Regions from separate parts of the Geodermatophilus sp. URMC 64 genome, predicted to be linked through region 2. Evidence: riboswitches for the same ligand, from Rfam matches in the RefSeq annotation. Region 2 holds a riboswitch; the other holds the start of a gene.
The links. Region 2 has a riboswitch for S-adenosylmethionine ahead of ACWIYF_RS12155 (aminotransferase class V-fold PLP-dependent enzyme). Riboswitches for the same ligand answer to the same signal wherever they lie in the genome.

Region 1 (9,590 bases), 2.7 Mb from region 2:
GTCAACTGGCTCGTCTTCGTCTACGGCGTCAACTCGGGGCACGTCGTCGAGACCTCGCTCGGCTACTTCATCAACCCGCTGGTCAGCGTGCTGCTCGGCGTCGTCGTGTTCTCCGAGCGGCTGCGGCCCCTGCAGTGGACGGCGGTCGGCATCGCCGCGGTCGCCGTCGTCGTGCTCACCGTCGACTACGGCCGGCCGCCCTGGATCGCCCTCACCCTGGCGGCGACCTTCGGCCTGTACGGCCTGATGAAGAAGCTGGTGAAGGTCGAGGCGGCGCCCGGCCTGTTCGTCGAGACCGCGATCGTCGCCCTCCCGTCGGCGGTCGTCGTCGGCGTGCTGGAGACCTCCGGCGACGGGACGGCGGTCAGCGCGGGAGCGGGGCACTTCCTGCTGCTGATGAGCTCCGGCGTCGCGACGGCCGTCCCGCTGCTGCTGTTCGCCGCCGCCACGAGGCGCATCCCGCTGTCGACGGTGGGGCTGCTGCAGTACCTGACCCCGCTCATGCAGCTGGCGATCGGCGTGTTCATCCGCCACGAGCCGATGCCTCCGGCTCGCCTGGCCGGGTTCGTGATCGTGTGGGTGGCGCTGGGCGTGTTCACCGTCGACAGCCTGCGCGCCGCCCGGGCCGCGGGCCGTCGCCCGGCCGAACCCGTGCCCGCCGCCGTCTGAACGCCGGCACGCCGTCCCGGGTCGAAAGTGTCGGCCCCTCGGCCTACCGTCGTGCCATCCGCACCGCCCCCGTCGGGGCGGTGGACGCCGGTCAGGAGACAGCACCCATGAACACCGACCCGGCCCCCGTGGTCTCCCCGCCACGGGTCGAGGGTCCAGGGGAGACGACCCCAGCGCCCGCGGGCCTGAGCCGCCGCGAGCACGAGATGCTCACCTTCGAGCGGCAGTGGTGGCGCTCGGCGGGAGCCAAGGAGACGGCGATCCGCGAGCAGTTCGGCGTGACGCCCACCCGCTACTACCAGGTCCTCAACGCCCTGGTCGACCGACCCGCCGCGCTCGCGGCCGATCCCTTGCTCGTCCGACGCCTCCGGAGGCTGCGCAGCGCCCGGCGACGCGGACGTTCACCGGAGATCCTGGGCAACGGCGGTCCGGCCGTTTAGATTTGCTCACCGTGGGCAGGCACGCCGCGCCAGGCAGTGACGGACGACCGGACCGGGAGAGCGCTCCCGAGCCGGGCCGTCGCCGTACCGACGCACCGGGCAGCCGCCGGCGCCCGCCCGCGGATGCCGAGCTGAGCGACCACCCGACCACGCCGGGACGGCGCCGGGCGGACCGTCGCCGTGAGCTCGGGGACGACTCCGCCCGCCTGCCGAGCGTGCCCCGGCCCGACGTCCGCCAGCCCGACATGCCGGCGCCGGTCAGCCGTCGGCCCCCGGTGCCGCCGGCGGCGCCGCGACGGGTGGCCCCGCGCACCACGGTCGCCCCCTTCCCGGTGGCCGCCCCCGAGGCGCAGCCGGACAAGTACTCGCCCGAGCGGCTGGCCGAGACCCCGCTGCCCGGTTCACCGCCGTCCGGGCTGCCGCTCGCCGACCAGGCCCGGCCGGCGCCCTCCTCCGCCCGGACGCCGGCGCCGTCCCTGCCCGAGGGGCACCCCTCGGCGCCGGTTCCCGAGCGGCCCGTCTCCCGGCGGGTCCAGCCGCAGGCCGACCCGTACTCCGGCCCGCCGACCCAGGCGGAGCCCGCCCCGGTCCGTGCCCGCGACGAGGAGCGCTCCGCTCCCTGGTCGACCGGTCCGGCCGGCGTCCGCGCGCAGCCCCGTCCGGCATCGGCGGCGCTGGCCGCCGGGCTCCCCGCCGGCGTGCGCCCGGGGCAGGGCAGCGCCCACCCGTCCGGCCCCGCCTACGGCGACTGGACGCGGCCCAGCCGGTCCACCCCCGAGCGCGCCGAGGAGCGCATCGCTCCGCCGCCGGCCACGACGGCGATCCCCGAGCGGGAGATCTCCCGCGGCCGGCAGGGCGCCCAGGTGGACGAGGACGACTACGACTACGCCTACGACGGCTACGACGACGCGGCCGACGGGGACTACGCCGGCGAGGCGTACACCGGCGAGGACTACTACGACGAGCCGGTCCGCGGCCGCTCGTCGGGCGCGATCACCGACGCCGGCCCGCTGACCGACCCGGGCACCGGCCCGTCCACCCAGGTCCGCGGCGGCCGGGCGGCCGACCGCGCGGCGCGCCAGGCCGTCGACGTCGAGCGCCGCAAGGAGCTCAAGCGCCAGGGCGAGACCCTGACCGCGCGCGACTACCTCGACGGCAAGGACGATGCCGGCGGCCGGGGGGCGCCCAAGCGCCTGGTGATGGCCCTCGTGGCCGTCGCCGTGGTCGCGCTCGGCGTCCTCGGCGTCTACTCCTTCACCTCGCCGAAGACGCAGGAGGCCGCGTCGGGCGGGGCGGCGGGCACCAGCGCCGCGGCGCCGCCCAGCGGGGTCGCCGACGCCACGCTGCCGCCGCTGGACGTGGAGCCCGCGCCGGTCGAGCAGGCCCCGGCGACGCCGGTGCGCGTCCCGGTGACCGTGCTCAACGCGACCGACGTCACCGGCCTGGCCGGGCGGATCGCCGAGCAGTTCCAGGGCGGCGGCTGGGAGACCCCCGCGACCGGCGGCTACACCGGCGGGGACGTGCCCGTCACCACGGTGTTCTTCACCGAGGGCGACGAGACGCAGCGCCAGGCCGCGGAGCAGCTGGTCGAGCAGTTCCCGCAGATCACCGGCGGGCCCACGCCGCGCTTCTTCGAGGTGCCCGATCAGCCCACGCCCGGCCTGGTCGTCGTCGTGGCCGGAGACTGGCAGCCCTGATCTCCCACCGTCGGAACACGCCCCAGCTGTCGACCGTTGGCCGCTGCGTGCGTCCACTCCGCGGGCTGAAGCCTGCCCGCCCGCGATCCGCCGGGCGCCCAACCCTCGCCGCACTGCTGGCCGTCCTGCTCACCGGGGCGCTGGTCGTCCTGGTGCCGGCCGCGCCGGCCGCGGCCGCCGACGACGTGCGGACCGAGGGGGCCCGCGTGCCGTCCGGCTCCGGCGCCGACGCGGTCGAGCTCGACACCACCCTCTACGTCCCGTCGTCGGCGACGGCGGACGACCCGGCGCCCGCGGTCGTCCTGGCGCACGGCTTCGGCGGCAGCAAGGACTCGGTCGCCGACGACGCCACCTTCCTGGCCGAGCGCGGCTTCGTCGTCCTGACCTACTCCGCCCGCGGCTTCGGGCGCAGCACCGGTCAGATCGGGCTGGACGACCCCCGCTTCGAGGTGGCCGACCTCTCCACGCTCGTCGACCGGCTGGCGGCGCGCGACGACGTGCTCTCCGACGGCGACGGCGATCCGCGGGTCGGCGTCGCGGGCGCCTCCTACGGCGGGGCGCTGTCCCTGCTCGGCGCCGCCTACGACGACCGCGTCGACGCGATCGCGCCGCAGATCACCTGGAACTCGCTGACCGCGGCGCTGTTCCCCTCGCAGACCGGGTCCGTGGACGGCGCGCAGACCGTCGCGGCGGTCCCGCAGGGCAACGGGTCCGGTGTCTACAAGCGGCTGTGGGCCGGCATCTTCTTCGGCGAGGGCTCGGCCGGGCTGCTCGGCGCGCTGACCGGCGCGGACGGCGAGACCGACGGCGAGGCGACGGCGAACGGGTCCGCGGAGAGCATCCCGCGGCTCGACCCGGCCTCCGTGGACCCGCAGGCCGTCCAGCAGGCGCTGCTCTGCGGCCGGTTCCGCGCCGACATCTGCGCCGCCTACCAGGTCGCCGCCGCCAGCGGCTCCCTGACGCCGGAGATCCGCGCCGTCCTCGAGCGCAGCAGCCCGGCCTCGGTGCTCGACCGGATCACCGCGCCGACGCTCCTGGTGCAGGGCACCCAGGACTCGCTGTTCGGCCTGGGCCAGGCCGACGCGAACGCCCGCGGCATCGCTGCCAACGGCACGCCGGTCAAGGTGCTCTGGTACGCCGGGGGCCACGACACCGGCGCCTCCGACCGGGTCACCGAGCGGCTGCGCGAGCAGATCGCCGGCTGGTTCGACTGGTACCTCCGGCCGGCCGGCGACCCCGACCGCGGCACCGACCCCGGCACCGGCTTCGAGTTCCCCGCGCCGACCGGGCTCGGGGGCACCGGCGGCGGCTTCGTGCAGGGCGGCAGCCAGACGGTCGTCGCCGACGCCTATCCGGGGCTGGCCGGCGCCGACCCGGCGCGGCGGAGCGCCGTGCAGGTCAGCGGACCGGCCCAGCCGGTGGTCACGCCCGCCGGCGGCAACCCCGCGGCCATCACGACCGTGCCCGGCCTGGGCGCGCTGGGCAGCGCGCTCGGCGGGCAGACGGTGGAGATCCCGGGCCAGTTCGCGGCCTTCGACAGCGCGCCGCTCGACGCTGCCGTCGAGGTGGTCGGCGCGCCGACGATCGACCTCGCCGTCACCTCGCCGGCCGGTGCCGCGACGCTGTTCGCCAAGCTCTACGACGTCGGCCCCGACGGGTCGATGACGCTGCCCTCCGGGCTGGTGGCCCCGCTGTCGCTGACCGGCGTGTCCGCCGACCCGGCCGCGCCCACCCTCGTGCCGGTGACGCTGCCGGCCATCGACCACCGGTTCGAGGCCGGCCACACCCTGCGGGTCGTGGTCTCCTCCACCGACCAGGCGTATGCCCTGCCCGCCGACGCCACCGTCTACGGGGTGGGCCTGGCCGCCGGCCTCGGGAACGCCTCCGCGGACCTCGCCGTGCCCCGGGTGTCGGGCAACACCGAGGACCCCGCGGGCTCCTCGCGCTGGTGGGTGCTGCTCGCCGTCGTGGTCGGCCTGCTCCTGCTCGGCTGGGGCGCCGCGCTGCTGTGGGGCCGGTACCGGCGGCGCCGGATCTCCCAGGTCGATCCGGACGGCGAGGACGTGCCGCTGCGCTTCGAGGGGGTCACCAAGGCCTACAAGGACAAGTTCGTCGCCGTCCGCGACCTCTCCTTCGAGGTTCGCCGCGGCCAGGTGCTCGGCCTCCTCGGGCCCAACGGCGCCGGCAAGACGACGTCCCTGCGGATGCTGATGGGCCTGATCAGGCCCACCGCCGGCACCATCCGCGTCTTCGGCCACGCCGCCGGCGCCGGTGCCCCCGTGCTGTCCCGGCTCGGCTCCTTCGTGGAGGGGACCGGCCTGCAGCCGCACCTGTCGGGGCGGGACAACCTGCGGCTCTACTGGGCCGCGACCGGCCGCCCGGCCGAGGACGCGCACATGGAGGAGGCGATCGAGGTCGCCGGCCTCGGCAAGGCGATCGACCGCCCGGTGCGCCGCTACAGCCAGGGCATGCGCCAGCGGGTCGCGATCGCCCAGGCGATGCTCGGCCTGCCCGACCTCCTGGTCCTCGACGAGCCGACCAACGGGCTGGACCCGCCGCAGATCCACGCCATGCGCGAGGTGCTGCGCTCCTACGCGCAGACCGGCCGCACGGTGATCGTCTCCAGCCATCTGCTGGCCGAGATCGAGCAGACCTGCACCCACGTCGTGGTCATGGCCAAGGGGCAGAAGATTGCGCAGGGCACGGTGGAGGAGATCGTCGGCACCGGCGGCGCGGTGCTGATCGGGCTGGCGGACGACGCCGACACCGGCCGCGCGCTCGCCGTCCTGTCGGGGCTGCCCGGGGTGAGCGCCGAGCGCACCGACGAGGGGCTGGTCGCCGAGCTGGGCCCGACCAGCCGCGCCGAGGCGCTGCAGGCCCTGGTGGAGGCGGGCATCGCGGTCGAGCAGTTCACGCCCCGACGGCGCCTCGAAGATGCGTTCCTGGCGCTCGTGGGAGAGGGGCCGGTCCAGTGAGCACCGTCGAGCAGCACGTGCAGCCCACGGGCGCGGTGGCCGGGTACCGGCCGGAGCGCACGCTGCGGCTGTGGGTCGAGCTGCGCCGGCAGTTCAAGCGCCGGCGGACCATCGGCGTCCTGATCCTGATGGTGTCCCTGCCGCTCGTGCTCATCGCGGCGCTGCAGCTGGGCGCCAGCGAGGACGCGCAGCAGAACAGCCGGATCAACCTGGTCGACGTCGCCACGTCGAGCGGGCTGAACTTCACGCTGTTCGTGCTGTTCGCGACGACGAGCTTCTTCCTCGTGGTCGTCTACGCGCTGTTCTTCGGCGACACCGTGGCCAGCGAGGCGCAGTGGGGCTCGCTGCGCTACACGCTGGCCACCCCGGTGCCGCGGATGCGGCTGCTCCGGCAGAAGTGGTACGCCGCGCTGGTGCTCTCGGTGGGGGCGCTGGTGGTGCTGGTGCTCACCGCGCTGGTCGCCGGCGGGATCGCCTTCGGCTTCGAGGACATCCAGACGCCGGTCGGGGTCACCCTCGACCAGGGCGACGGGCTGCTGCGGCTGGCCGGGATGGTCGGCTACCTCGCCGTCCACCTGCTCGTCGTCGGCACCCTCGCGTTCTGGTTCTCGACGATCACCGACGCGCCGCTGGCGGCCGTCGGCGGCGCGGTGTTCACGATGTTCGTCTTCGCGATCCTCGACCAGGTCGAGCAGCTGGGCTCGATCCGTGACTACTTCCCGACCGCGGAGGAGTTCGCGTGGACCGACCTGCTGCAGACGCCGGTCGACTCCGGTGACCTGTTCCGCGGCGTCGTCCAGTCGCTGGTCTACGCCGCCGTCTTCACCTGCCTCGGCTTCCGGCACTTCGCCCGCCGCGACGTCACCTCCTGACGGAGGCTGAGCGCGCAGCAATCCTGCGCGCTCAGCCTCCGTTCAGGCTGGCGCGGACGGCCTGGGCCCAGCCCTCGCCCATGGCGGCGTCGGTCACCGTGACGTTGGGGACGGCGGCGAGCCGTTCGGCCATCCCGGGGACGGCGGCGCCGTTGGCGGTGATCCACAGCCGGCCGACCGCGGGGGCCATCTCCAGGTCGCTGGCGCTGTCGCCGATCGCGACGGCGTCGGCCGGATCGATCCCGCGCCGCTGCAGGTCCCAGGCGATCGCGGCGCCCTTGGAGATGCCGCGGGGCATGAGGTGGTAGACCCGCGGCGGCAGCGCCTCGGGCGCCAACGTCATCCGCGACGACACCGGGATCGCGCCGTTGTCCTTGATCGTCAGCCAGCCGGCGCCCTCCTCGGCGAGCCACGCGTCGACGGCCAGCGGGTCGATCCGGCCGCGGAGCATGGCGTCGGCGGCGTGGTCGGCGTGCCACGGCTCGTGCCACTCGAGCAGACCGGGGTGCTCGGCCAGGAGCCGCTCGACGATGCCCAGCTCGGTCATCACCTCGATGGGGGCGCGGCCGGCGTAGCGCTCGGGCAGCTCGCCGGGCAGCAGCTCGACCTCCCGGCCGGTCTGCCAGCTCACCAGGGCGCCGAGCTCGGCGATCAGCCCGTCGGCGGCGAAGAGCCGCGCGGCCTCCAGCAGCTGGTTGTAGGTGCGGCCGCTGACCAGCACCAGCGGCACGCCCTCGCGGTGCAGCTCGAGCAGCGCGGTGGCCGGCTCCGCGGTCAGCTCGCGCGCCGCGTTGTGCCAGAACGAGCCGCGCGGGCCGACCATCGTGCCGTCCATGTCGGTGTAGACGATGCGCGGGGTGGGCGGGCCGGCCATGGGGCCATCCTGACCGTGCGCCGGGGCACTCCGGCGACCTGGGTACAGTCGAGGCGTTCCACTCATCCAGAGGGGCAGAGGGACACGGCCCGGTGAAGCCCCGGCAACCGCCGCCACCAAGGCGGGGAGGTGCCAATTCCGTCCCGCGCGGCTCGACGGCCCGCCGCGGGGAAGATGAGGAGGTAGTCGTCGCATGACCCTGACCGCTCCCACGTCCGCCTACGCCGCCAATCCCGCGCGCGGCCTGGTCTGTCGCAACTGCGGCGCGACGTTCGGCCTGATCGCCGAGCACGCCTGCGCCGAGTGCTTCGGCCCGCTCGAGGTCGACTACGACCCCGACATCATGAAGGCGGTCACGCGGGAGCAGATCGAGGCCGGCCCGCAGAGCATCTGGCGCTACGCCCCGCTGCTGCCGGTGGGGCAGGACCCCGCCGAGCGGGTGACCCTCGAGCCCGGCATGACGCCGCTGATCCGCGCCGACCGGCTGGCCGCCGAGTTCGGCATCACCGGCGGCCTCTGGGTCAAGGACGACTCCGCCAACCCCACCCACTCCTTCAAGGACCGGGTGGTCAGCCTGGCCGCCACCGCCGCGAAGAAGCTCGGCTACCGCAAGATCGCCGCCGCCTCGACCGGCAACCTGGCCAACTCGGTCGCCGCGCACGCCGCCCGCGTCGGCATCCCGTCCTTCGTCTTCATCCCGAGCGACCTCGAGCCGGGCAAGGTCGTGCAGTCCGCCGTGTACGGCCAGACCCTGGTCGCCGTCGACGGCTCCTACGACGACGTGAACCGGCTGACCAGCGAGCTCGCCGAGACCGACGAGTTCGAGGACACCGCCTTCGTCAACCAGAACGTGCGGCCCTACTACGCCGAGGGCTCCAAGACGATGGGCTACGAGATCGCCGAGCAGCTGGGCTGGCGCATCCCGGCCCAGGTGGTCATCCCGATGGCGTCCGGTTCGCTGCTGACCAAGGTGGACAAGGCCTGGCGGGAGCTGACCGCGGCCGGCATCGTCGAGGCGACCGAGTGGACGGTCTTCGGCGCGCAGTCGGCCGGGTGCGACCCGATCGCCACGGCGTTCGAGAACGGCTGGGACGTCGTCAGGCCGGTCAAGCCGTTCGGCATCGCGAAGTCGCTCAACATCGGCAACCCCGCCGACGGCCCGTACGCCCTCGACGCCATCCGGCGCACCGGCGGCTCGGTCGGCCGGGTCGGCGACGAGGAGATCGTCCAAGGCATCCGTGACCTGGCGCGCACCACGGGCGTTTTCGCCGAGACCGCCGGCGGCGTGACGGTCGCCGTCCTCAAGCAGCTGGTGGCCGACGGGCGGCTGGACCCGACCAAGGAGACCGTCGTCCTCAACACGGGGGAGGGGCTGAAGACCCTCGACCCGCTGGAGCCGGTCGTCGGGTTCACCCACCGGGTGGACCCGTCGCTGAAGTCGGTACGGGCCGCGGGGCTCATCGGGTAGGGGCGTAGGCTCCGGGGGACCGGTTCACCCGCGGAGACGACATTCCCGCTGAAACCGGGTGTTCGCCGTGCGTGGAGTTGCGCTCCCGGCGTGTCCTGTGCTGTACCGTCTCGCGCGGTTCGAGTTCCACGCACGTGTTCGAGCGGGCGGAAGAGCGAGTAACCCGGTCCCTCCACTGAGGGGGGATCGTCCGCACGCACGAAACGTGGGAGCACACGTGGCACAGGGCACCGTGAAGTGGTTCAACGCCGAGAAGGGCTTCGGCTTCATCGCCGTCGACGGCGGCCAGGACGTCTTCGTCCACTACTCCGCCATCCAGATGGACGGCTACAAGAGCCTCGACGAGGGCCAGCGGGTCACCTTCGAGGTCGTCCAGGGCGAGAAGGGGCCGCAGGCCGACGCCGTCCGCGTCGCCTGAGACCGTTCCCAGCGAGGCCCGGTTCCCTCAGGGAACCGGGCCTCGTCGCTGTCGTCGGACGGCTCGAGACTGTCGGCGAGCGTCACCGGGGGTGATCTCCGCCGCCGACGTCCTCAGCGGATCGCTGTCACCGCGCTGAGCGCAGCGCCGGCGGGACCGATCCGCTCCGGTGGGTCC
Region 2 (9,590 bases):
CGATGGCCTGCTCGCGCGGGGCGGCGGCGTAGAACTTCTCGTGCTCGCGGTGGAACTCCGCGAGGTTCTCGACGGTGTGCAGCAACAGCGACAGGGGCTCGGCCGCGGGGGTCATGGACCATTCTCCACCCCGCCGGGCGGCACCGGCCAGGGCCGGATGTCCCTTTCCGGACGGTCCGGTCCGTTGCCGGCGCCGTGCCCGCAGCGGGCAGGATGCGGACCATGGCTGCGCGACCCCTGCCCTCCTCCGGCGTCCTCGGCTCCGCGGGCCGGGTGAGCGCGCCCGGCGACGCGGTGGTGCGCAGCGACGGTCTCCGGCTGGCCGGCGCGCCCCTGCCGGTGGTGGGGACGGCGCGCATCTACACCTGCGGCATCACGCCCTACGACGTCACCCACCTCGGACACGCGTCGACCTTCGTGTGGGCCGACGCCCTCGCCGCCGTCCTGCAGGCGGTCGGCGCCGAGGTCGTGAGCGCCCGCAACGTCACCGACGTCGACGACGTGCTGACCCGGGCCGCCGGCGCGCGCGGCCGGCACTACGACGAGTTCGCGCTCAACAACGAGTACCTCTTCGAGCAGGACATGGCCGCGCTGCGGGTGCACCGGCCGACGGTCGCCCCGCGGGCCCGGCACCACGTGGGGCACGTGCAGCAGCTGGCCGCGGCCCTGCTGGCCGGCGGCGCGGCCTACGAGCGGGACGGCGCGGTGTGGTTCCGCGGCGCCGGGGTCGCCGAGCGCGCCGGCCTGGACCGCGACCGGGCGCTGGAGCTGGCCGCGGCGTTCGGCGAGGACCCGGCCGACCCGCGCAAGGAGGACCCGCTCGACGTGCCGGTGTGGCGCCCGTCCGGCGAGACCGACCCGGCCTGGCCGAGCCCCTGGGGGTGGGGGCGCCCGGGCTGGCACGCCGAGTGCGCGGCGATGGCGGCCGCCACCCTGGGCCTGTCCGTCGACGTCCTCGTCGGCGGTGCCGACCTCGCCTTCCCGCACCACGCCTACCAGGCCGCGATGGTGGAGGCCGCGGTCGCGGTGGACCCGTTCGCGCGCCGCACCCTGCACGTCGGCACGGTGCGCAAGGACGGCGCCCCGATGGCCAAGTCGACCGGGAACCTCACCCTGGTCGCGGACCTGCTGCGCGAGCACGCGCCGGCCGCCGTCCGGCTGCTGCTGCTCGACCGGCGCTGGGACGCCGGGTGGGACTTCGAGCCGCGGCTGCTCACCGAGGCGGCCGGCCGGCTGGAGCGGCTCTACGGCGCCGCGGCGCGCAGCGGCGGCGAGGCCGCGGGCCAGGAGGCCGTCCTCGGCGCGCTGCTCGACGACCTCGACGTCCCCCGGGCCCTGGACCTCGCCGAGGAGGAGGGCGGCGCGGCCGCCCGGTGGCTGATCCGGGTCCTCGCGCTCGGCTGAGCGAGTTCATCCGTCCGGGCGACGCGCTCACGCACGGTGAGCACGGACGATGAGCGGACGCACTGCCGACGGGGATGGACGGTGATCGTGGACGCGCAGCGCCCAGCCGCGACTCGCAGCGCCGCGCTGCTCGTGCGCGTGTGGCTCGAGGACGGGCCCGACGCGTTCCGGGCCCGCCTGACCACCAGCGACACCTCGGACGGCGCAGCGGCCGAGGTGACCGTGGCCGTCGCCTCGGCGCCCGACGCCGTGGTGGACGCCGTCCGGGCCTGGCTCGACGACTTCCTGGCGGCCGGCACCTCCTGACCGCGACGTGGGGTGAGCGTCCCTGCGCCATCGGTGCTGGTCTGCCCGTGTCGGTGGCGGGCCGTGCGCGATTTGATTGACAGTGCGTTACGGCACTACCCAGGATCGCGCCGGCGACAGCCCGTGGGCGCGTCCGCATCACGAAGGGGGCGCTGCCGGAAGGGGGTGCCGGATGGACGCTCGCCAGAACATCCGCGTCTCGTTGCTGGATGGATTCACCATCCGGCTCGGCTGTCCCGGCCCGGCCGCCGACGTGGGCGAGCTGCCGCGCGGCGTGCAGCGGCTGGTCGCGTCGCTGTGCCTGGCGGGCCGGCCCGCGCGCACCGCGATCGCCGGCCAGCTGTGGCCGGACCTGTCCGAGCCGCACGCGCAGGGCAGCCTGCGCTCGGCGCTGTGGCGGCTGCACAAGACCGCGCCGGGACTGGTCGAGGCCTCCGGGGGCGCGCTGTGCCTCGCCCGGGGGGTGCGCGTCGACGTCCGCGAGTTCCGCGAGTGGGCCCGGCAGGTGCTCGACCCCCGCACCGACGTCACCGCCCTGCCCACCCCGCTGGACTGGGCGACCGGGGACCTGCTGCCGGGCTGGTACGACGACTGGGTCCTCTTCGAGCGCGAGCAGCTGCGCCAGCTGCGGATGCACGCCCTCGAGGTGCTCGCGCACAAGTTCGCCGCGGCGGGCCGGCACGCCGACGCGGTGCAGGCGGCCTACGCGGCGGTGCGGGTGGAGCCGCTGCGGGAGAGCGCCCACCGGGTCGTCATCCGCGTGCACATGGCGGAGGGCAACGTCACCGAGGCGGCCCGCGCCTACGAGAACTTCCGCAGCCTGCTCGCCGACGAGCTCGGCGTGCGCCCCACCGCGCAGATGGAGGACCTGGTCCGGCGCATCCCGCGGCGCGCCCGGGTCATGGGCCCGTCGGTCGCGGCGGGGGCGCGGTCCCGCTGACGACGGCGGCCGCGGCGGCGTCCAGGGCCGCGGCCGCGGCCCGCCACGACGTGCCGGCGGGGAAGTCGCCCAGGAGGACGACGACGCGGCCGTCGGCGAGCACGCCGGCGGAGTGCAGCTGACGCCGGCCGCCGACACAGCACATCCAGCCCTGCTTCGCGGCAACCGGACCGGCCGCCCCGGCGGCGGGGGAGAGCAGGCCGAAGAGCTGGTCGAAGCCGTCCGCGGCGCGCGGCGTGGTGCCCTGCAGCCAGCCGATCAGGGTGGCCGCCACCTCCTCGCCGTACACGTCGTCGAGCCGGCTGAGGAAGGTGGCGAGGTCGGCGGCGGTGGCGGTCGCCTCGCCCCACTGACCCACCCGCGCCGGCGGCGCGGTGCCGGTCAGGCCCAGCCGGGTCGCGGCCGCGGTGACCAGGGCCGCGCCGTCGTGGCGCACCCACAGCGTGCTCATCGCGCCGTCGTCCGAGGCGGTCGACGCCCGCGCCATCAGGTCCAGGTCGCCGGGGGCGAGGGCGAGCGCGCCGGTCTGCTGGCGCTCGAGCAGCTCGGCGACGACGAGGGGCTTGATCAGGGAGGCGGTGAGCAGCGGGCGGCCCGCGTCGGGACCGGCGAGCAGCTCGCGCTCGTAGGCGTCCTCCACCACGACCGCGATGGACCCGCCGGCCGCGGTGGCCGCCTCCTGCACCCGGGCCAGGACCGCGGCGTCGTCGACCGGGGCGGGCGGCGGCGGCAGCGGCCGGCGGTCCAGCCGGTCCGGGACGGCGGGCTCGATGTCGCCGGCCGGCGCCACCGCGCTCACCGCGGACATCGGGGAGGAGCTGTCCACGCACCCGAGCAGCACGATGCCGGCCAGCGAGCCGGCGAGCAGCGCGCAGACGCCTCGCCGAACCCGCCGGCCGGCGAGCCGGGGGCCGGGGGCCATGCCCTCAGGGTGCGCCCCCTGCTGGATGAGCCGTCAAGTAATTTCGCCTGTTCAGGCAGGCAATGGCGTCGGGGCGTACGCGAGGAGCCGCCATCCGGTCACCGTGCGTGTCCAGACGGCCAGCGCCAGGTTGTCGATCGTCTTCGCGGTGCCGCCGGCGTGGATGTCGGCGGTCATCCGGCCCACCACGATCGCGGTGTCGCCCACGACCTCCACGCGCTCCACCGGGTGGTCGACCCGGTGGTAGACGTAGTAGCCGCTGCGGATCTTCTCGAAGTACTCCGCCTTGGTGTCGCGGACGCCGCTGGAGTGCGCGTAGCTCACCTCGTCCGCGCACAGCTCGTCGAGCGTGGCGAGATCGGCGTCGAGCATCGCCTGGTAGCGGCGGTCCTCGGCGGCCAGCACGTCCTTGACGTCGATGTCGTCGGTCACGCCGGGGATCATGCCCCCACCGGGCGCAGCCAGGAGAAGTCCGCGGCGTCAGCCCCGGCGGATCGCGCGGGCGGCGGCGACCTGGCGCTTTGCGGTGACCAGCCAGGGGTCCAGCTGCGCGGGATCGTCCCACGCCCGGTCGATCAGGTAGAGGCCCTTGGTGGGCGCGGTCGCGCCGAGCTCGACCAGCACCGGCTTGAGCAGCAGCTCGGGGGCGAGCGCGTGCGTCGGGCCGCCGCCGAGCATCAGGGGGACGGCGACCACGCCGGCGAGGTCGCCCGTGCCGATCTGGTCGAGGAAGAGCTTGAGCAGGCCGGTGTAGGTGGCCTTGTAGGTGGGGCTGGCGACGACGGCGACCTCGGCCGCCCGGAGCGCGGCGACGGCGTCCTCGACCGCGTGGTCGCCCCAGCCGAGCAGGCCGGCGCCGAGCTCGACGACGTCGACGACGCGGTCCGGCGGCGCGCCGGTCAGCCGCTCGACGACCAGCTCGGCGGCCGCGCGGGTGCGGGAGTGCGGCTTGGGGTTGCCGACGACGGCGATCGTGCTCATGCCGACACCTTGGCAGCCTCGATGGGCACGGTGAGACCTCCGGGGGCGAGGGAACGCGACCAGTAAACGTCACCAAGCCGATGGAATTTGACGGGATGCCTGCCGGATGGCACCCTCGGCCTCGGTCACGAGTGCCAGCGCGAAGCCCCGGCTCGCTGGCCGGCAACCCTCCTCCGCGACGGGGTGCCCCGGGTGACGACCAGGCGGCCGCCGACCGGTGGTCGCAAGCGCGGACCCGCTCCCCGGGTCCCCGGCCCGTCTGGAGCGCCTGCATGTCCACCGCCGTCCTGTCCTGCCGCCCCGCCGTCGCCTCGGCGCCGCTGCTGCCGCTCGTCGGGTCGGAGACCCGCGTGCCACTGGCCCCCTCGGGCAGAGCGCGGTACGTCGACCTGGACGCCGCGGCCAGCTCGCGCGCGCTGGCCGTCGTCGCCGAGCGGGTGGCCGAGGCGCTGCCGCTCTACGCCAGCGTCCACCGCGGCGCCGGCTACCTGTCCCAGGTGTCGACGGCGCTGTACGAGTCCGCCCGGGAGACCATCGGCCGGTTCGTGGGCGCGCGCCCGGACGACGTCTGCGTCTTCACCCGGCACACCACCGACGCGGTCAACCTGCTGGCCGGCTGCGTGCCCGCCGACGGCGCCGTCCTGGTGCTGGACTGCGAGCACCACGCCGACCTGCTGCCGTGGCAGCGGCGCGGACCGGTCACCGTGCTGCCGACCGGGCCGACCGTGGTCGCGACGCTCCGGTCGATCGGCGACGAGCTGGCCCGCCGCCCGTACGCGCTGGTGGCGGTGACCGGTGCGTCCAACGTGACCGGTGAGTCCCTGCCGCTGGCCGAGGTGGTCGCGCTGGCCCACGCCGCCGGCGCGCGGGTGTTCGTGGACGGCGCGCAGCTGGTGCCGCACCGCCTCTTCTCGCTGGCCGCCTCGGGCGCCGACTACGTGGCCTTCTCCGGGCACAAGGCGTACGCGCCGTTCGGGACCGGCGCGCTGGTCGGCCGGCGGGACTGGCTGGACGACGGCCCGGCGTACCTCGCCGGCGGGGGAGCGGTGGCGTCGGTGACCGTCTCGTCGACGGAGTGGGCCGCGGCGCCGCACCGGCACGAGGGCGGCTCCCCCAACGTGCTGGGTGCCGTCGCGCTGGCGGCGGCGTGCGACGCGCTCGCCGCCCTGCCGGCCGGGGCCCTCGAGCGGCACGAGCGGGAGCTGCGCGGTCGGCTCGTGGAGGGGCTGTCCGCGCTGCCCGGCGTCCGCGTGCTGCGGATCTGGCCGGACTCGGCCGAGCCGACCGGGATCGTGTCGTTCACCGTCGAGGGCGCCGACCCCGGGCTGGTGGCCGCCGTCCTCTCCGCCGAGCACGGCATCGGGCTGCGCGACGGGCGGTTCTGCGCGCACCCGCTGCTCGCCCGGCTCGGCGTCCCGGACGGCGCGCTGCGGGCCAGCGTCGGCGTGGGCAGCACGGCTACCGACGTCGACCGGCTGCTGACCGCGCTGGCCGCGTTCCTGACCGACGGCCCGCGGGCGGCGTACGAGCAGGCGGGCGGGCGCTGGCGGCCGGTGGACGACCCGCGCCCGGCGTCCGGGGGGGCCCCGGCCGCGCTGCTGCGCGCCGCGGGCTGCCGTCCCGTCGGCTGAGGCCGGGCTCAGCCGCGGCCGATGTAGGGCATCGCCGTCGCGTGGACGGTCAGCTGCGCGACGTTGGCGTCGAGCGGCAGGCTGGCCATGTAGACGACGGCGCGGGCGACGTCCTCGACGGCCATCCGCGGCTCGGGGCGCACGCTGCCGTCGGCCTGCAGCACGCCGCCGGCCATCCGGTCCGTCATCGCGGTCGCCGCGTTGCCGACGTCGATCTGGCCGCAGGCGATGGAGTACGGCCGGCCGTCGAGCGCGGTCGACTTGGTGAGCCCGGTGACCGCGTGCTTCGTCGCCGTGTACGCCGCCGACATCGGGCGCGGGACCTGAGCGGAGATGGACCCGTTGTTGATGATCCGGCCGCCATGCGGCTGCTGTGCCCGCATGACGCGGAACGCCTCGCGCGTGCAGAGGAAGACGCCGGTGAGGTTGACGGCCACGACGTCCTGCCAGTCGGCGAGGGAGACGCCGTCGACGGGGACGGCGGGGCCGAACCGGCCGGCGTTGTTGACCAGCAGGTCGACCCGGCCGTGCGCGTCGACGGTGCCGTCGAACAGTGCCCGTACGGCGGCCTCGTCGGTCACGTCCGTGGGCACCGGGTGCAGGCGTCCGGCGGGGCCCCGGGCGGCCACGGCTTCCAGCGCCTCGAGGCGCCGGCCGGCTAGCACGACCCGCCACCCGTCGGCGGCGAGGGCCAGGGCGGTGGCCGCGCCGATGCCGCTGCCCGCGCCCGTCACGACCGCGACCGTGTCCCGCACGCCACCCTCCTCGCCGCCGGCGCCCATCGTGGCAGCGGCGCGGCCGTGGGGCAGGCTGGAGCCGTGATGGGTGCGGACGCGGCGAGCGCCTTCCTGATCGGCCGCCTGGCGCAGGAGGGCCGGCAGCCGCTCGCCGTCCTCCGGGCGTCGTCCGGGCCGCTGCCCGGCGTCACCGGCGTGCACGTCTTCGCCGTGGAGGGCGATCGGCTCTGGCTGGTGCAGCCCCGCCTGCTGGGCGAGCCGGCGATCGCGTCGGTGCCGCTGCGCGACGTCGGCGAGGTCACCCTGCGGACCGGTTCCGGGCGCAACGGCCGAGAGGTCGTCTCGCTGCGGCTCCGGCTGCCCGCCGGCTCCCTGACGTTCCGGGCCCTGGACGACGCGGCGACGTGCGCCCGGTTCGTCGACGCGCTGCGCGACGGAGGCGTCGCGGTGTGACATGGCTCACGCTCGCGCGTGTCGCCACGGGGTATGGACGGACGTGCCACATGGTGGTCGGGGTCACACCCGACCCCGACTCCCTCTGAACGACCGGAGAGACCACCGATGCTCGATCCGACCCTCACCACGACGCCCTGCGACGTCGGCTGCCACGTCCTGTGCTGCGAGGCCTGCCACTGCGGCTGCCACGACGGCGAGGACTGAACCGCGAACGGTGCGGTCGCGGCGCGCTCCCGGTTGGGGGGCGCGCCGCGACTTTCGCTCAGGGCCGGAAGGCGGCGGCGGTCATTCCGACGCGGGCAGGCCCGGCGGGTTGGTCTCGGCGGCGTCGATCGACTCGCTGGTCAGCCCCCAGCGCTCGAGCACCTTCTCGTAGCTGCCGTCGGCGATCACGCCGTTGAGCGCCTCGGTGATGGCGGGGGCGAGTCCGTTGCCCTTGGCCGTGGCGACGGCGATCTCCGCGGTGTCCGGCCAGCCGCCGTTGAACTGCCCGACCACCGTGAACTCATCGGGCGTGGTCGCGGCCTTGTAGGCGGCGGTGGCGTTCGGCCCGAAGGTCAGGTCGATCCGGCCGGACTGCAGGGCGAGGGTGGTGTCGGAGTCGTTCTGGTAGTACTGCACGTCCACCGGCTCGAGGCCCTTGGCCTGGTTCGCCTCGTCCCACTCGAGCAGGATCTTCTCCTGGTTGGTGCCCGAGCCGACCGCGATGCGCAGGCCGGCGACGTCCTCGGGCTTCTCGATCCTGATCTCGGAGCCGGCGGTGGCGAGGAAGCCGAGGGTGTCGACCCGGTAGGAGGAGAAGTCGAACAGCTGCTTGCGCTCCTCGGTCACGGTGACGTTGGAGATGGTCACGTCGACGTCGCCGGACCGGGTGGCCAGCGGCCAGTTCTCCCACGCCGTGGGCACGATCTCGAGTTCCAGGCCGAGCGCGTCGGCGATCAGCTGGGCGGTGTCGGGGTCGCTGCCGATGGCGGTGGCGTTGTCGTCGGCGTAGAAGGCGAGCGGCGCGCTGAAGGGCGTGGTCGCCACCTTCAGGACGCCGTCGTCGACGATGCCCTCCGGGAGCAGGTCGATGGCCTCCTGGTTCGGCTCGGTGTGGACGCGGTCCTGGTCCGGGCTGGTGTCGACGACGAGCGCGGAGGGGCCGGCTGCCTCCTCGGCGGCGGCGCTCTCGATGTCGCTCGAGCTGGTGCACGCCGTCAGCGCCAGCGCGGCGGCAGCGGCCAGGACGGCGACGAGAGGCCCTCGTCGGGTACGCGTGATCACGGTCGTTCTCTCCTCGGCTGGGGCGCGCGGGCGCGCGCCACTGACGGGCGGCGCGGGCTGCGCCGTCCGGGGATCGGGGGGCCTTCAGAGGACGCGGGCCAGGAAGGCCTTCGTCCGTTCGTGCTGCGGGTCGTCGAGCACCTGCTCGGGAGGGCCGGACTCGACGATCCGGCCGTCGTCCATGAACACGACCCGGTCGGCCGCCCGGCGGGCGAAGCCGATCTCGTGCGTGACCACGATCATCGTGGTGCCGCTGCGGGCCAGGTCCTCGATGACGCCGAGCACCTCGCCGACCAGCTCCGGGTCCAGCGCCGAGGTCGGCTCGTCGAACAGCAGGACCGACGGCTTCATCGCCAGCGCCCGCGCGATGGCGACCCGCTGCTGTTGGCCGCCGGAGAGCTGCCGGGGATAGGCCTTCTCGCGGCCGGCCAGCCCCACGCGGGCCAGGAGCTCGCGGGCCTCGGCCGCCACCTCGGCGCGGGCCCGGCCCTGCGCGGAGACCGGCGCCTCGACGACGTTGTCCAGCGCGCTGAGGTGCGGGAAGAGGTTGAAGGACTGGAAGACGAACCCGAAGCGGGTCCGCTGCCGCAGCACGTCCTTCTCCTGCAGCTCGTGCAACCGGTCGCCGTCCCGGTGCGCCTTGCGGCGGTAGCCGACCAGCTCGCCGTCCAGGGCGACGAAGCCGCGGTCGACCTTCTCCAGGTGGTTGATGCTGCGCAGCAGCGTCGACTTGCCCGAGCCGGACGGACCGAGGATCACCGTGACGGTGCCCGGCTCGACGACCAGGTCGACGCCGTGCAGCACCTCCACGCCGGCGTAGGACTTGTGCACCCCGTGCACCTCGACCCGCCCGGGCCGGGTCTGGACGGCGGTCATCGGGTGCCGCCCAGCGCCCGCACCCGGGTGAGGCCGGCGCCGAGGTTGCCCCGCAGCCGCTGCAGCGGCGT

Region 1: it holds a riboswitch for S-adenosylmethionine, as region 2 does, so the genes downstream of both, thrC (threonine synthase) here and ACWIYF_RS12155 (aminotransferase class V-fold PLP-dependent enzyme) in region 2, are expected to answer to the same signal.

Annotation. Positions count from the first base shown of each region.
Region 1 is NZ_CP199955.1:5,170,820-5,180,409, reverse strand. It holds gene rarD (EamA family transporter RarD) at 1-669, shown strand, start outside; gene ACWIYF_RS25340 (DUF3263 domain-containing protein) at 777-1,109, shown strand; gene ACWIYF_RS25335 (LytR C-terminal domain-containing protein) at 1,325-2,806, shown strand; gene ACWIYF_RS25330 (alpha/beta fold hydrolase) at 2,854-5,781, shown strand; gene ACWIYF_RS25325 (ABC transporter permease) at 5,778-6,653, shown strand; gene ACWIYF_RS25320 (HAD family hydrolase) at 6,685-7,527, opposite strand; SAM riboswitch class I at 7,587-7,708, shown strand; gene thrC (threonine synthase) at 7,721-8,995, shown strand; gene ACWIYF_RS25310 (cold-shock protein) at 9,213-9,413, shown strand; gene ACWIYF_RS25305 (methyltransferase) at 9,527-9,590, opposite strand, start outside.
Region 2 is NZ_CP199955.1:2,469,228-2,478,817, forward strand. It holds gene ACWIYF_RS12120 (hypothetical protein) at 1-115, opposite strand, end outside; gene ACWIYF_RS12125 (cysteine--tRNA ligase) at 223-1,404, shown strand; gene ACWIYF_RS12130 (hypothetical protein) at 1,486-1,710, shown strand; gene ACWIYF_RS12135 (AfsR/SARP family transcriptional regulator) at 1,883-2,650, shown strand; gene ACWIYF_RS12140 (LppW family protein) at 2,610-3,572, opposite strand; gene ACWIYF_RS12145 (nuclear transport factor 2 family protein) at 3,624-4,004, opposite strand; gene ACWIYF_RS12150 (NADPH-dependent FMN reductase) at 4,053-4,553, opposite strand; SAM riboswitch class IV at 4,677-4,789, shown strand; gene ACWIYF_RS12155 (aminotransferase class V-fold PLP-dependent enzyme) at 4,826-6,184, shown strand; gene ACWIYF_RS12160 (SDR family oxidoreductase) at 6,193-6,939, opposite strand; gene ACWIYF_RS12165 (hypothetical protein) at 7,006-7,374, shown strand; gene ACWIYF_RS12170 (ABC transporter substrate-binding protein) at 7,663-8,643, opposite strand; gene ACWIYF_RS12175 (amino acid ABC transporter ATP-binding protein) at 8,728-9,519, opposite strand; gene ACWIYF_RS12180 (amino acid ABC transporter permease) at 9,516-9,590, opposite strand, start outside.